One region of the Peribacillus sp. B2I2 genome, then DNA from elsewhere that is predicted to be linked to it. Evidence: predicted binding sites of a transcription regulator. Region 1 holds the regulator's gene; each other region holds the start of a gene.
The links. Region 1 encodes LexA, which represses DNA repair genes until DNA is damaged. Its sites were predicted from a motif close to CGAACATATGTTCG; they were not measured.

Region 1 (3,218 bases):
TGCTTGCATAGCCATAAAACCAGCCCATGAAAATTCCTGCAACCAAATGATGACGGTGGCTAATGAAAATGGAAATGAATAAGCCAATACCCAAAGCGATGGTAGGGATGAATTTTGGTGGAATATGAAAAATGACCTTAATAAGTTGAGTAAGAATCATGATGGTAGGAATGGCTATCACTGCATCCCAAAAGTTTGTATGGATAGTTGGGTAGTCCATAATGTCACCACCTTAATTTAGAAGTTTCAAAATTAATTTTTACCATTTATAAAAGGTTTATACCATAGTAATTCATTAAATGATTGATCAAATAAAGTATATGCAAATGGTATGAAGATTTTCAGCTTCAATTAAAATGCCATCAATCCATTGAATATTAATGGGTTTGATGGCTTTTACTAGAGAGGGAGAATGATTAATCCAAATTGAAGCCGTACTTTGTAAGTTATCACCTTATTGATAATAGTGAAAACAATTAATAACATTTTTTTTGCTGGACAAGCTGTAAAGTTTTTCAAAGTTTAGAATACGATAAGAATGAAGATATCCAACTAATAATGGGAGGTTCTAATGAGCGAGGAATCGTTTATTAAGGAAATTGCTCCTTATGCCCAAAAAATTCAAAAGGAATTTAAAATTTTACCTTCTGTTGTCATTGCACAGCTTGTTTGGAGAGTGGTTATGGGACAAGCTTATTAGCAAATCAAGGGAAAAATATATTCGTACAAAAGGTGACTATAAAGGAGAGTCTGTCATTATTCAAACAATCGAATAAGTCAACGATGCGCCTGTTCAAGTATGGTCCAAATTCAGAAGATATCCAACATGGGCAGAAAGTTTACAAGATCTTGCCAATCTATATGTAAAGGGGACTTCATGGAATAGAAGTTTGTATACAGCTGTCATTAGGAAAAAAGATTACAAAAAGGCACTTCAAGCAATATTCGATGCGGGCTACGCCTCGGACCCGAAATATATAGAAAAACTGGTGAATCTAATCGAAACAAGTGATTTAACTAAATATGACGCAAGCAACGAAGAGGTCTATCATATAGTCAAAAAGGGGGAATCCGTCTCTAAACTTGCCAAAGCATATGGTTCTACACAAGTGCAGATTCAACAGTGGAAGGGTTGGCCGATCTTAATCTCATTAAAGTGAACCAAAGATTAAGAGTGAAATGAACTTTTAAAAGGGAGCGGGATTTTAACGCTCCCTTTTTTTATTGGAATGCGGGTTTCCTATTTTTCAAAATACATATATCCAGAAAGGCGTTAGTTTCCCTTTCATCCTGCATAAATGAGAAAGGATGTTAATAATCTTAAGAAAACTCGATTCTATCAAAAAAATATATCAAAACCTAGTCTTCCATATGCATAATGAGAGAATTCGAGACATAAATTAAACAAACAAAAAAAGCGCGGTTAGCGCTTTTAGTGTATTTGTCTATATAAGCCTATAACTTTTCCAAGTATCGAAACATCTCTTAAAATAATTGGTTCCATATTCGAGTTCTCAGGCTGAAGCCTTATGTAATCCGGTTCCTTAAAGAATCGTTTTACAGTGGCTTCATCATCTTCCGTCATGGCCACGACGATATCTCCATTATTGGCGCTGCTTTGTTGTTTCACGATGACATAATCTCCATCATGAATTCCTGCTTCGATCATACTTTCACCCATGATTTCCAGCATGAATACATGGTCATCATGCGGAACCATGCTTTCGGGAAGCGGAAAGTATTCTTCTATGTTTTCGATGGCCGTTATCGGCATGCCCGCTGTTACTTTTCCAAGTAACGGAACGTTCACGACATTAACTTTGGGGATATTGTTCGCTTCCTCCAAATTCAGTATTTCAATGGCCCTCGGCTTGGTTGGGTCACGTCTTATCAGGCCTTTACTTTCCAGGCGGGATAAATGTCCGTGTACTGTTGAACTTGATGCAAGTCCAACTGCTTCACCAATCTCCCGTACGGAAGGTGGATACCCTTTTTGGCGGACCTCTTCTTTAATGAAATCAAGGATATCTTGCTGCCGTTTTGATAGTTTAGTCATATGTGCACCTCTTCTCCAATGTTCTTTGCTACATTATAGCATGGCCCCCAACTCTATACAAACATAAGTTCGAATTTTGTTGTTGACTGAAACAAACGTTCGTATTATAATTTGGACGTAACATACGAACGAACATTCGCTTTGGAGGGATATTTATGAAAAAATTATACAAAAATTATATTTCTACGATTCTATTAGCGGGATCGGTATTCATCTTTTCAATTTTATTCTCTTGTACATTAGACAATGATCAAAAAAAGGATTTCCTTTCTATAGAAGTAAGTGAAGGCGACACCCTATGGGGAATTGCCGAAGAGTATGAAGAAGCTGATTTGACAAAAAAAGAATTCATTGGTTGGATAGAAGAGCATAATGGAGTCAGGGCGGATACGATTAAACCTGGTCAAGTCATTGTCATACCGGTTAAAGGGGAAGAACTTGTTCAGAATTTGGCCAGTCAGCAGTAAGTAGTGAAGGTAGGGTATTATGAAAGCAGTAATCTATTGTAGGGTTAGCACAGAAAAAGAATCCCAGGAAACATCATTGGCAAGGCAGGAAGATGAATTAGTTAAATTGGCGGAAAAGATGGATGTGGAAGTTGTTTCCATAATAAAAGAACAGGCAAGCGGTTATGAGTTAAATCGGGATGGCATATTTGACATGCTTGAACTATTTAAAACCAAAGAAGCTGAAGTTCTATTAATCCAGGACGAAACTAGACTGGGGAGGGGAAATGCCAAAATAGCCCTTTTCCATGTCATCCTTAAAGAAGACGTGAAAATTTATACGCTCTCACACGATGGAGAACTTGAGTTATCTGATTCGGATGCCATGGTCATTCAGATAGTCGGTATTGTAGAAGAATATCAAAGGAAACTACATAATCTAAAAATAAAACGCGGGATGATAAGAGCGGTTGAAAAAGGATACCGTCCGCAAAAAAACCTTCATAACCAAAGGAATTCTACTGGAAGGGACCGTATGGAGATTCCAATTGAAGAAATTATTAAACTCCGGGCCAATGGATTGACATTTGCAGAAATCGCAGCCACTTTAAGGGGCTTTGGATACAATGTATCTAAAGCCACTGTGAACAGGCGTTTTCTCGAGCATCAACTAAATACAGAGGAAAGTCAATCATAGAACTTGTAATTTCGCTTTT
Region 2 (3,218 bases), 2.7 Mb from region 1:
CAAATATGTGCACGATTTACATTCAAATTTATATCCTAAATACTTTAAGGAATATAACTATGAAAATGTGAAGGAAGTTTTCAAAAGTCTGGTTAATAACGAAAGTTTCATTTTCCTTTTGTTAGAAGATAATGAAGAAGCTCTTGGCTATGCTTGGATAGAGATAAGAGAATATCCAGAAAATGCGTTTAAAAAAGGATATAAGTCTGTTTATGTACACCAGATTAGCATAGTAGAAACTAAGAGGAATAAGGGTTATGGTTCAAGCCTTATGGAATGTATATATGAAATGGCGAACGATCGAGGAATAGATTTAATAGAATTAGATTATTGGTTTGAGAACAGTGTTGCAAAGGACTTCTATAAAAAGCAAAATTTTATAAAGTACAGAGAATTTGTTTATAAAGAACTGTAATTCTTACGGAACTAAAGGAGCAGTTTGGTTACACAAGGAAAATTAAAGATTTAATTGGGGGATACTTGTATGATAAAAAAGATTTATATTGTGAGACATTGTGAAGCACAAGGCCAACCTTCGGAAGCACAACTAACAAAAAAAGGATTGAAACAAGCGAAATATTTATCTGAATTTTTCTCCAATACTAAAATTGATCGAATCATATCAAGTCCATTTTTACGTGCTATTCAATCAGTAGAACCAATAAGTGAGAAAATAAACTTAAAAATAGAGATTGATGAACGTTTGTCAGAACGCACACTAAGTACAACGGACCTACCTGACTGGTTTGAAAAACTTAAAGCAACGTTCAATGATATGGAGTTGAAATTTGAAGGAGGAGAGTCGAGTCAAGAAGCAATGAACCGAATAGTAAGCGTTGTAGATGAAGTTTTTAAAAGTGAAACTGAAAACACAATAATCGTTACTCACGGAAATTTAATGTCTTTACTGCTAAAGAATTATAATAATAACTTTGATTTTGAATGTTGGAGGAATCTTAGTAATCCTGACGTCTTTCAATTAACTTTTACAAAAAATGATGTAAATATTGAACGTATATGGCAAGAAGAAACAATAATAAATATTTGATTAGGCGTATTATTTTGTTCAACTAACAAGTGCTTTACTCAATAAGGGAGTTGCATTGGCAGCTCTTTTTCTTATATTTGTGAAGGATTGTACTTAAACTAACAGGTGCGTTATTTCCATAGGGCATAAAGGAATTCCACAATAAGTGGTCTCTTTTATTTGTTCAAAAATCAACTTTTCTCTTGCCCGAACTTATTTGTGGAAGGGATTTTTTTCTGTCTTTAACAGGAACATTTGTTCGTTTATAATGGATGTAAAGGAGGGATCTTTCTGATGAGTACAATTCGTGATAGAGGGCTCGTTAAATGGCAAGCAGCATTCATTATGCGATGGAATATCATTTACCAATAAGTTTTAGATTGCATAACGAGGGAAATCCACATGAATTATACGGACATTGTGTGTACATACATCCTTTCACGAAAGAGCTACGAATTCAAAAGAAAGATAGTTCCTTTGAGTATATAAAGTTTGATAATATCATTAGTGTAATCGTTGAGGATTAATAAAAGCCCTTACTCACTTTGAGTAGGGCTCTTTTTTTGTTGAAGCTCTGTTAAAGATGTTGTTGAATTTCTTAATGAACTAAAGGAGCAGGTTAGTTCCATAAAAAATGCTATGTAGGGAAGTATTTCTTTTAGGATATTTATCGGAACGTAATTATATATTGAATATAGGAACGAGGATATATGAATGAAAAAAAGAAGTTTTGCCATTAAGGAATTCTTATTGGAGTATTTTATCACTGGTTTGTGTTTTATTAGGAATTCTATTCTGGTTTATATACTTTTTGGTTCCTAGTCAAAATATAGGTCTTGACCAAGGGTTCCCAATGTGGGCTTGGACTTTTATTATGAATCCAATTTGTCTCAACTTGGCTAGGATTGGTTCAAAATTCACTAATAAATTTTCCATGTTTGGGATCACAGGGAATCTATTTATGACATTTAGTGTATTTTTTGCTTGGTATATTGGTTATCTAGTTGAATGGCTGTCCTCCATTGTTCATTAAAACTTTTCTAGTATCTGCTGAACGCTAACTTTTTATAATATAGGTGACAATTAACATCAGGTGGACAATATATTTTGAGGAGAACTTTAGATAAAAAAAATACAGTATAGCAAAGTTTTATTTAGTAGTAGGACTATTTTTAACAATTGGTTATTCAAGTTTTGCTAAAGATATAGTAGAAAAGCTTACTACGCAAATGAATAATCCTGAAATGAATTGGATATGGTTATATTTTTTATTTGTTGGCATTATTCATTTCTCAATAAATAATCTTAAAAGGAAATAATTGATTAGCTTACGATAATTAATAACTAACACACAATTGAACCAAAGGGACAGGAGGGTGAATGGTGACATATTTTTAGATCCAAGATAGTATTCATAGATTGGGAATAGAATAAAAGTATTATTTTACTATTTTTTTGTTTTCATATACTTTAATTTATTGTAAAATCTACATTGTTGTAAAATATTATAATTGGAGGAAAAAAATGAAAAAAGTAAGATTTATGATTTTTGGTTTATTTTTATACTGTATTACATCTACCGTAAGTTATGCTTCTGCCGAAGGAACAGTAGATGACACTGTAAATCTTCAAGTAAAACAAAATCTATTTTTAGAAATTCCAAAAGATGGTGGTACACCAGAAGAAATAGAAGAACTAATTAATATTTATGAAAGTGCGGGTTGGATTGCAGATGGTGATTTTTTTATTAAAGAAGTAAACCAACAAAATGTAGTGGTAGAATATGCAGGCGATACATACCACACTTCTCCTGAGGGTACTGTACAGATTCCTGTTGAAGAAAGCCAAGGAGAAGAAATCGAAGTATTGGTTAATTCTGTAGGTGATGAAATGGATCCTCACTTAGTTGAGGTTGATAAAGTTTCGACAACCAAGATTGTTCAAGATATATACCTAGATGAAATTCTTGAGGAAATGGGTAATCCAAATCTACAAGAAGAAGAACAAGTAACTGAAACAACTGACCAGAATGCTTCAGATATTGTAGGAAGCGTATCAGCAGGTACATCGTACTCTCGCGGAGCTACGGTTCACTGTAATCGCTTTAATGGGTATCTGGGTGACGGAAAGTACTATGATAAATTTGATCATCCGGTCTTGGCAGCTAAAAATTTTGTGCAAAGTGACTGTG
Region 3 (3,218 bases), 3.3 Mb from region 1:
CGAAGGAACCCTTCTTTATCGGCATCCAGAATTGTCACTAATGACACTTCCGGAATATCCAGGCCTTCCCTTAAAAGATTGATTCCCACGAGTACATCATATTTGCCCATTCGCAGTTCCCGGATGATTTCTATCCTATCCAAGGTCTTCACTTCCGAATGAAGGTATTGGACCTTGATGCCAATTTCCTTTAAATAATCGGTTAAATCCTCAGACATCTTTTTCGTTAAGGTCGTAATGAGGACTCGCTCGTTCTTTTTGACGCGCTCTTGTATTTCACCGATCAAGTCATCTATCTGTCCTTCAATCGGCCGCACTTCTATCGTTGGATCCAGCAAGCCGGTAGGACGGATGATCTGCTGAACCATTTCTGGCGTATGTTCGAGTTCATATGGTCCCGGAGTTGCCGAAACGAATATGGATTGATGGACCTTTTTTTCAAATTCTTCAAATCTTAGCGGGCGGTTATCCTTTGCAGACGGCAGACGGAAGCCATGATCGACGAGTACTTGCTTACGTGCCTGATCCCCATTGAACATTCCCCGGATTTGCGAAAGGGTCACGTGTGATTCATCCACGACCAAAAGGAAATCCTCTGGAAAGTAATCCATTAAAGTGTAAGGTGTCGCACCTGAGGGGCGAAGCGTTAAATGGCGGGAATAGTTCTCGATCCCTGAACAAAAGCCCATTTCCCGCATCATTTCCAAATCATAACGGGTCCTCTGCTCCAAGCGCTGGGCTTCAAGGAGCTTTTCATCTTCCCTTAATTCCTTCAATCGCTCTTCCAGTTCCGTTTCGATATTTTGAACGGCTATCCTCATTTTCTCTTCGCGAGTAACGAAATGGGAAGCCGGGAAAATGGCGATATGTTCACGTTCACCGGTGATTTCACCAGTCAGGGCATCCACTTCACGGATACGGTCAATCTCATCTCCGAAAAACTCGACCCTTACGCAATGTTCATCACGTGAGGCAGGGAAAATTTCGACCACGTCGCCACGAACGCGGAAAGTCCCCCGTTGGAAAGCAATATCATTCCGCTCATATTGAATATCCACGAGTCTGTGCAGCAAGGTGTTCCGGTCTATTTCCATGCCTGTTCGGAGAGAAACGACCATCTCGCGGTACTCTTCCGGGGAACCGAGTCCATATATGCACGAAACGCTGGCGATGATGATGACATCTTTCCTTTCGAACAATGAAGAGGTAGCCGAGTGACGCAGTTTATCGATTTCATCATTGATGCTTGCATCTTTTTCAATGAATGTATCCGTGGATGGAACATAAGCTTCTGGCTGGTAGTAATCATAATAGCTGACGAAGTATTCAACGGCATTATTTGGGAAAAACTCTTTGAATTCACTGTAAAGCTGTCCTGCCAACGTTTTATTATGGGCAATGACAAGAGTCGGTTTATTTATTTGTTGAATCACATTGGAAACGGTGAACGTCTTCCCTGTCCCCGTTGCCCCCAATAATGTCTGCATTTCCTTGCCTTCTTTAATGCCTTCGACAAGCATTTCAATTGCTGCAGGTTGATCTCCTTCAGGAGAGTATTTTGAGACTAACTCAAACTTATCCTTCACCAAGCATAGCCTCCTATTGAAATATTTTTATATGAAAACGGGACATGGCTATATCCCTTCTATTTATTCCGGTTTAAGAATGTATATATACACATTCTACCACAATCGCCTCAAAACAAACCAGCGATAAGCGAACATCCATTCTGCTTTTTGTTTATAGACTCGATGGGTATTGAGGGGAATGACAAGTTGAGTACAAAAAAAGCACCTTTGATGTCAGGCGCTCTTGGATGTTTGTTTCATCATTCTTTTTGATAACCAAAATCCCACAGTCAGGGATAAGGCATCCACGATGATCAATAAGTTTGTATGCGTATAACCTTTATATGCGGAAGCTGTAATCAAGGCAACCGTTAAAACAAGGCCAACGACATTGTTATAGGTGACTCTTGAAAATAGCATGACAAGTAGACAAGGAAGGAAAAGGGCAGAAAGAATTTTAATCATTTTTTCATCTCCTTTATAAGAGAAAAATAGAGTAGTTTCAGTTTAAATGATTATGAAGTTTTTTGCCAATCTATTTCCTGCTTGATTTTAGACGGCATCCCCTGAAGACCATTCCACCCATCCATAAATTATGCCCATTAAAAAAAGAAGCAAACCCTTTAAAGGGAAGTTTGCTTCCTTTCAGACCAATCAATATGGATCTGCTTCATGTCCTTTTCTGACTGCATCCTCTGGGTTATCCGTTCCACCCATAGGTTTTGAAGATTCCGTATGTTCAGAAGCCGAGGCTAATCCCTCTTTTAATCTGCGGCCATACTCTTCATCAGCCTCTTCGGCAAGGGCTATCATTTTTTCCTGAATGCGCTTGTCGGCAGGAGCCAATGCCGACACTAAATTGGAGATTAAATCGTCTTTTTCCCAATCTTCGAATTCACGGAATGTTTCACCAGCCTGCTTCGTATTGTTTTGGCGATCGATTGTCTCACGAACAAGTTTTCCTTCTACCAAAGGTGTATGCTCCTTGCCCGTCTGCTTGGCTTCTTTCAAACCTCCTACAGTTGATGGTTCGTAGTTGATGTGGGGGCTTTGGTTACCTCTGCCAACTTCATATTGCATCTGTCCGCCCGTCTGATTCGTGGCTGTTGGCTTCTTTGGAGCATTGATCGGCAATTGCAGATAATTCGCGCCAACACGGTGACGCTGTGTATCGGAATAAGAGAATGTACGTCCCTGTAACATCTTGTCATCAGAGAAGTCCAGTCCATCCACTAGGACACCCGTGCCGAATGCAGCCTGTTCCACTTCAGTGAAGTAGTCTTCCGGGTTTTTATCCAATACCATCGTACCGACATGCAGCCATGGGAACTCATCTTTCGGCCAGATCTTTGTGTCATCAAGAGGATCAAAATCCAACTCGGGATGATCATCATCACTCATGATCTGTACGTTGAGATCCCATTCCGGGTAGTCCCCGCGTTCGATCGCTTCATATAAATCCTGTGTGGCATGATTGAAATTCGTAGCTTGAATTTCATTAGCCTCTTGCTGCGTCAGGTTCTTGATCCCTTGTTTCGGTTCCCAGTGATATTTAACAAGTACGGCTTTGCCTTCCTCATTCACCCATTTATAAGTATTGACCCCTGACCCTTGCATCATGCGGTAGTTAGCTGGAATGCCCCAAGGGGA
Region 4 (3,218 bases), 760 kb from region 1:
AGGGCTTCACACAATTCCCTGCCATTAGCAGCCTTCTTAACCCGTTTTGAGAGCTTCAAGATGGGCTCGGTAAATAATTGCTTCATCTCATTCAACTCTTGCTCAAGCTTCATTTCCTTATCCGTTTGGTTCCGGTCCTCGAGTTCCAGTCCGCGGAAGCGCCGGTAGGTCCAACGATCTTTGGACGTCCACCTGCTTCCTTTAATTCCACGGGCGAGCACATAGTTTTCCAGCTTATCTACCTGTTCGCGCATCCTATCGTGATTTTTTTGCAGAGGAAATAGAAGCTCCGTCTTGATTGCACGAAATACCGGCTCATAACGCCAATAGCCATTGATGATCTCCAAGGTGGAACGAATCAGTTCAATCAGGGGATGATTCAGCATGGTCCGTTTGGAATCGACGAACAATGGAATTTGATAATCCCTAAACACGGTTTGTAAGATATCTGCGTATGCTTCTCCATTACGGACTAAAATCGCAATATCACGGAAACGGTGCTGTTTTTGTCTGACCAGCGACAAGATGTCCCGGGCAACTCCTTCAATCTCAGCCCTGCGGTTAACTGCCTGGGCAATCGTTACATCAGGTGAATGCTCAAACGTCCGTGCAGGACGAATGGCAAAATAAGTTTCCAGATGATTCAGCCCCGGACTCTTTCCGAACCTCTCAGTCCCTTTTAAGATTCGATCTTCTGTAATTGGTATACCGTTCCTCAATCCAGCCTGATAAAGGTGATGATACAGATTCCCCGTTTGCCTGAACAATTGCAAATCATCAGGAGCATATTGCCTGTAGGGCTGATCTAACGTCAGCGAGATCGTTACACTCCTGCACAGCTTCATCATTTCTTCCACAATCAATAATTCCTGTGGCGTCAAGCTATAAAAACCATCGATATATATATCCGCATTCCTTATATATGAAGACTCTGACATTTTCTCGATAAGCAAAGTGAAATAGTCTTCGGAATCTAAATATTTGTCAACCATTTCATCCTCAAAAGCCTGATAGACCAATTCAAGGTCATGCAGTTTATCCTGAATGCCGCTGCCGGACGGTGATGTTTCGGCCAAATAATTTTGAATGTCATCAGGTTGGATGCAATACTGCTTGAACTCAGCCAGCATTAGTTCCATCTGTGCAATGAACCCCTGCTTTTCAGCAGAGCGGCGAAACATCTTTAAATCTTCCTTTTTATCATCCATGATCTTCCGTATCAACATATTAACGCCAACGCTGTCCAAATGTAGCCGGCTCATTCCCCCAGTTTCCTGAAGAACGCGCCAAGCCAGCCTGCTAAAACTGAAAACCTGTGTCCGGATCATTCCGGCAAGGTCTGGTGTTTTAATTAATTTATATTCAGATAGAAACGTCATCTGATCAGGAACGAGGTAGATAATTGGATTGCCTTCGGGATCTTCTGCCAATTTGGAGCGAATTTCGTCCAATATATGCGAAGTTTTCCCTGCACCCGATCTTCCCAGTAAAAAACGGAGTGACATCTCTTTTCCCCCTTATACAACATAATATCTAGATCTATCATACCAGAAATACTTTCTTTTTTATGACTAGGTTTCTGTTTCCAATTAGGCACACTTTCTATTATTTTACCGTTTCCCTTAAAAAAACACCAATCGTACGTTCGCGTTTTCCCCAAAAGAAAAAGCCCTCATAATTTTCGGGCTTCGAATCATTCACCTGTAAATCTATAATTGAATTCTTTGAGCGGCCAATATCGAACATCGACTTTACCGATAACATTTTCAACAGGTATATAACCAAAGTGACGGCTGTCCGCACTTTCAAGACGATTATCACCCATTACAAAAAGCTTGCCCTCCGGGACTGTGGTCATGTCCGTCAATTCTTTTAAGGTAAAATCACCCGTAAAATCCTGTCCCGGAAAACCTTCCTTATATTTCTCAAGATAAGGCTCATCCACTTTCTCACCATTTACGTAAAGCCAATCATCTTTATAACGAATGCGGTCACCTGCAATCCCTATAACTCGCTTAACATAATCTTCTTGTGAATTCGCATGAAAAACAATAATGTCAAATCGGTTGATATCATGAATCTGGTAATTGATTTTATTCACGACAAGTTTATTGCCATCTTCAAGGGTCGGCTGCATCGATTTTCCTTCAACATCATAGCTTGAAAAGAAAAAAGTACGGATTAAGATGTAAATAACAAAAGCTATCATGGCTGCTTTTATCCAATCGGATAAAGTATTCTTGTTTGTTTTTTCCATCTAGTTCAACCCCTACTACATTTATATACTAATTTATTGTCCTTCTTCTCTCTTCATGCTTTTATTTAACCGGACTTCCAGTCTTTTTCCTACATACCACAGGATAAAGATGACAATCCCGATAATGATCGTACGTACAGGCTTATGTATTAAGGACACTAAATCGTAACCTACGAAGCTGATCGTAAAAATCATCACCGCTTTCCCTCCTACGACTGCAAGTCCATATTGCAAAGGACTGACTTTTGAAAGTCCAGCCACGATATTCACGATAGCCGATGGAGTAAAAGGGAAGCAGAGCAGTATGAACATGGGACCGAATCCATGGCTTTCCACCCAAACCATCAACCTCTGTACCTGCTTATGTTTTTGCAAAAATCGAAAAAACCTCATTTGACCATATCTTCTAATAATTAAAAAGATCAAAAAAGAACCAGCTACAGCACCAATCCAAGAAAATAAAAACCCCCACCAGAGACCAAAAGCCGTTGCATTAGCAAGCACGAACACCACTAAGGGCAAAAAGGGCAAAAAGGCTTCCAGCATCGGCAGTAAGATCCCAGGAATTGGACCGAATGAGCGATATTGCTGAATAAGCGCCGATATATGATCAAGTGTAAACCACTCACGTATAGTATCCAAATCCATAATTATCTCCCTCGACATGCTACTATAAAAGCAGCATAAACTTATTAAAAACCGTTTATTTTAGATATATCACTTTCCCCTGAAATTGCAAGAATTATTATCCATATATCTTCATACTTTCCCTATCTCAGGAAAACATAATCTTGTTAACAAAAATTTCATCATTTATCAAAATTGCTTGCATATGCACTGAAAATGCATTAGGATTAAAAAATGAGAACAAACGTTCTAACTTTTACTAAGTATACATATTAATATTGTAAACGTGCTACTTTAGAAAGGAGCGGTCATGATGACCCGCATTCCAGAAGAT

Region 2: ABIE66_RS23410 (YolD-like family protein) is a predicted target of LexA. The motif match lies at 1,276-1,289, and genes of this name have one in related genera.
Region 3: uvrB (excinuclease ABC subunit UvrB) is a predicted target of LexA. The motif match lies at 1,718-1,731, and genes of this name have one in related genera.
Region 4: addB (helicase-exonuclease AddAB subunit AddB) is a predicted target of LexA. The motif match lies at 1,635-1,648, and genes of this name have one in related genera.

The regions. Positions count from the first base shown of each region.
Region 1 is NZ_JBGCCB010000001.1:1,975,395-1,978,612, forward strand. It holds gene ABIE66_RS09940 (hypothetical protein) at 1-220, opposite strand, end outside; gene ABIE66_RS09945 (hypothetical protein) at 572-700, shown strand; partial or broken gene ABIE66_RS29045 (glucosaminidase domain-containing protein) at 804-1,160, shown strand; gene lexA (transcriptional repressor LexA) at 1,433-2,056, opposite strand; gene yneA (cell division suppressor protein YneA) at 2,212-2,523, shown strand; gene ABIE66_RS09970 (YneB family resolvase-like protein) at 2,543-3,199, shown strand.
Region 2 is NZ_JBGCCB010000001.1:4,704,659-4,707,876, reverse strand. It holds gene ABIE66_RS23420 (GNAT family N-acetyltransferase) at 1-415, shown strand, start outside; gene ABIE66_RS23415 (histidine phosphatase family protein) at 488-1,048, shown strand; gene ABIE66_RS23410 (YolD-like family protein) at 1,354-1,554, shown strand; gene ABIE66_RS23405 (hypothetical protein) at 2,552-3,218, shown strand, end outside.
Region 3 is NZ_JBGCCB010000001.1:5,237,219-5,240,436, forward strand. It holds gene uvrB (excinuclease ABC subunit UvrB) at 1-1,586, opposite strand, end outside; gene ABIE66_RS26195 (CsbA family protein) at 1,803-2,033, opposite strand; gene ABIE66_RS26200 (catalase) at 2,223-3,218, opposite strand, start outside.
Region 4 is NZ_JBGCCB010000001.1:1,214,902-1,218,119, reverse strand. It holds gene addB (helicase-exonuclease AddAB subunit AddB) at 1-1,505, opposite strand, end outside; gene lepB (signal peptidase I) at 1,694-2,257, opposite strand; gene ABIE66_RS06200 (TVP38/TMEM64 family protein) at 2,291-2,905, opposite strand; gene ABIE66_RS06195 (YhjD family protein) at 3,198-3,218, shown strand, end outside.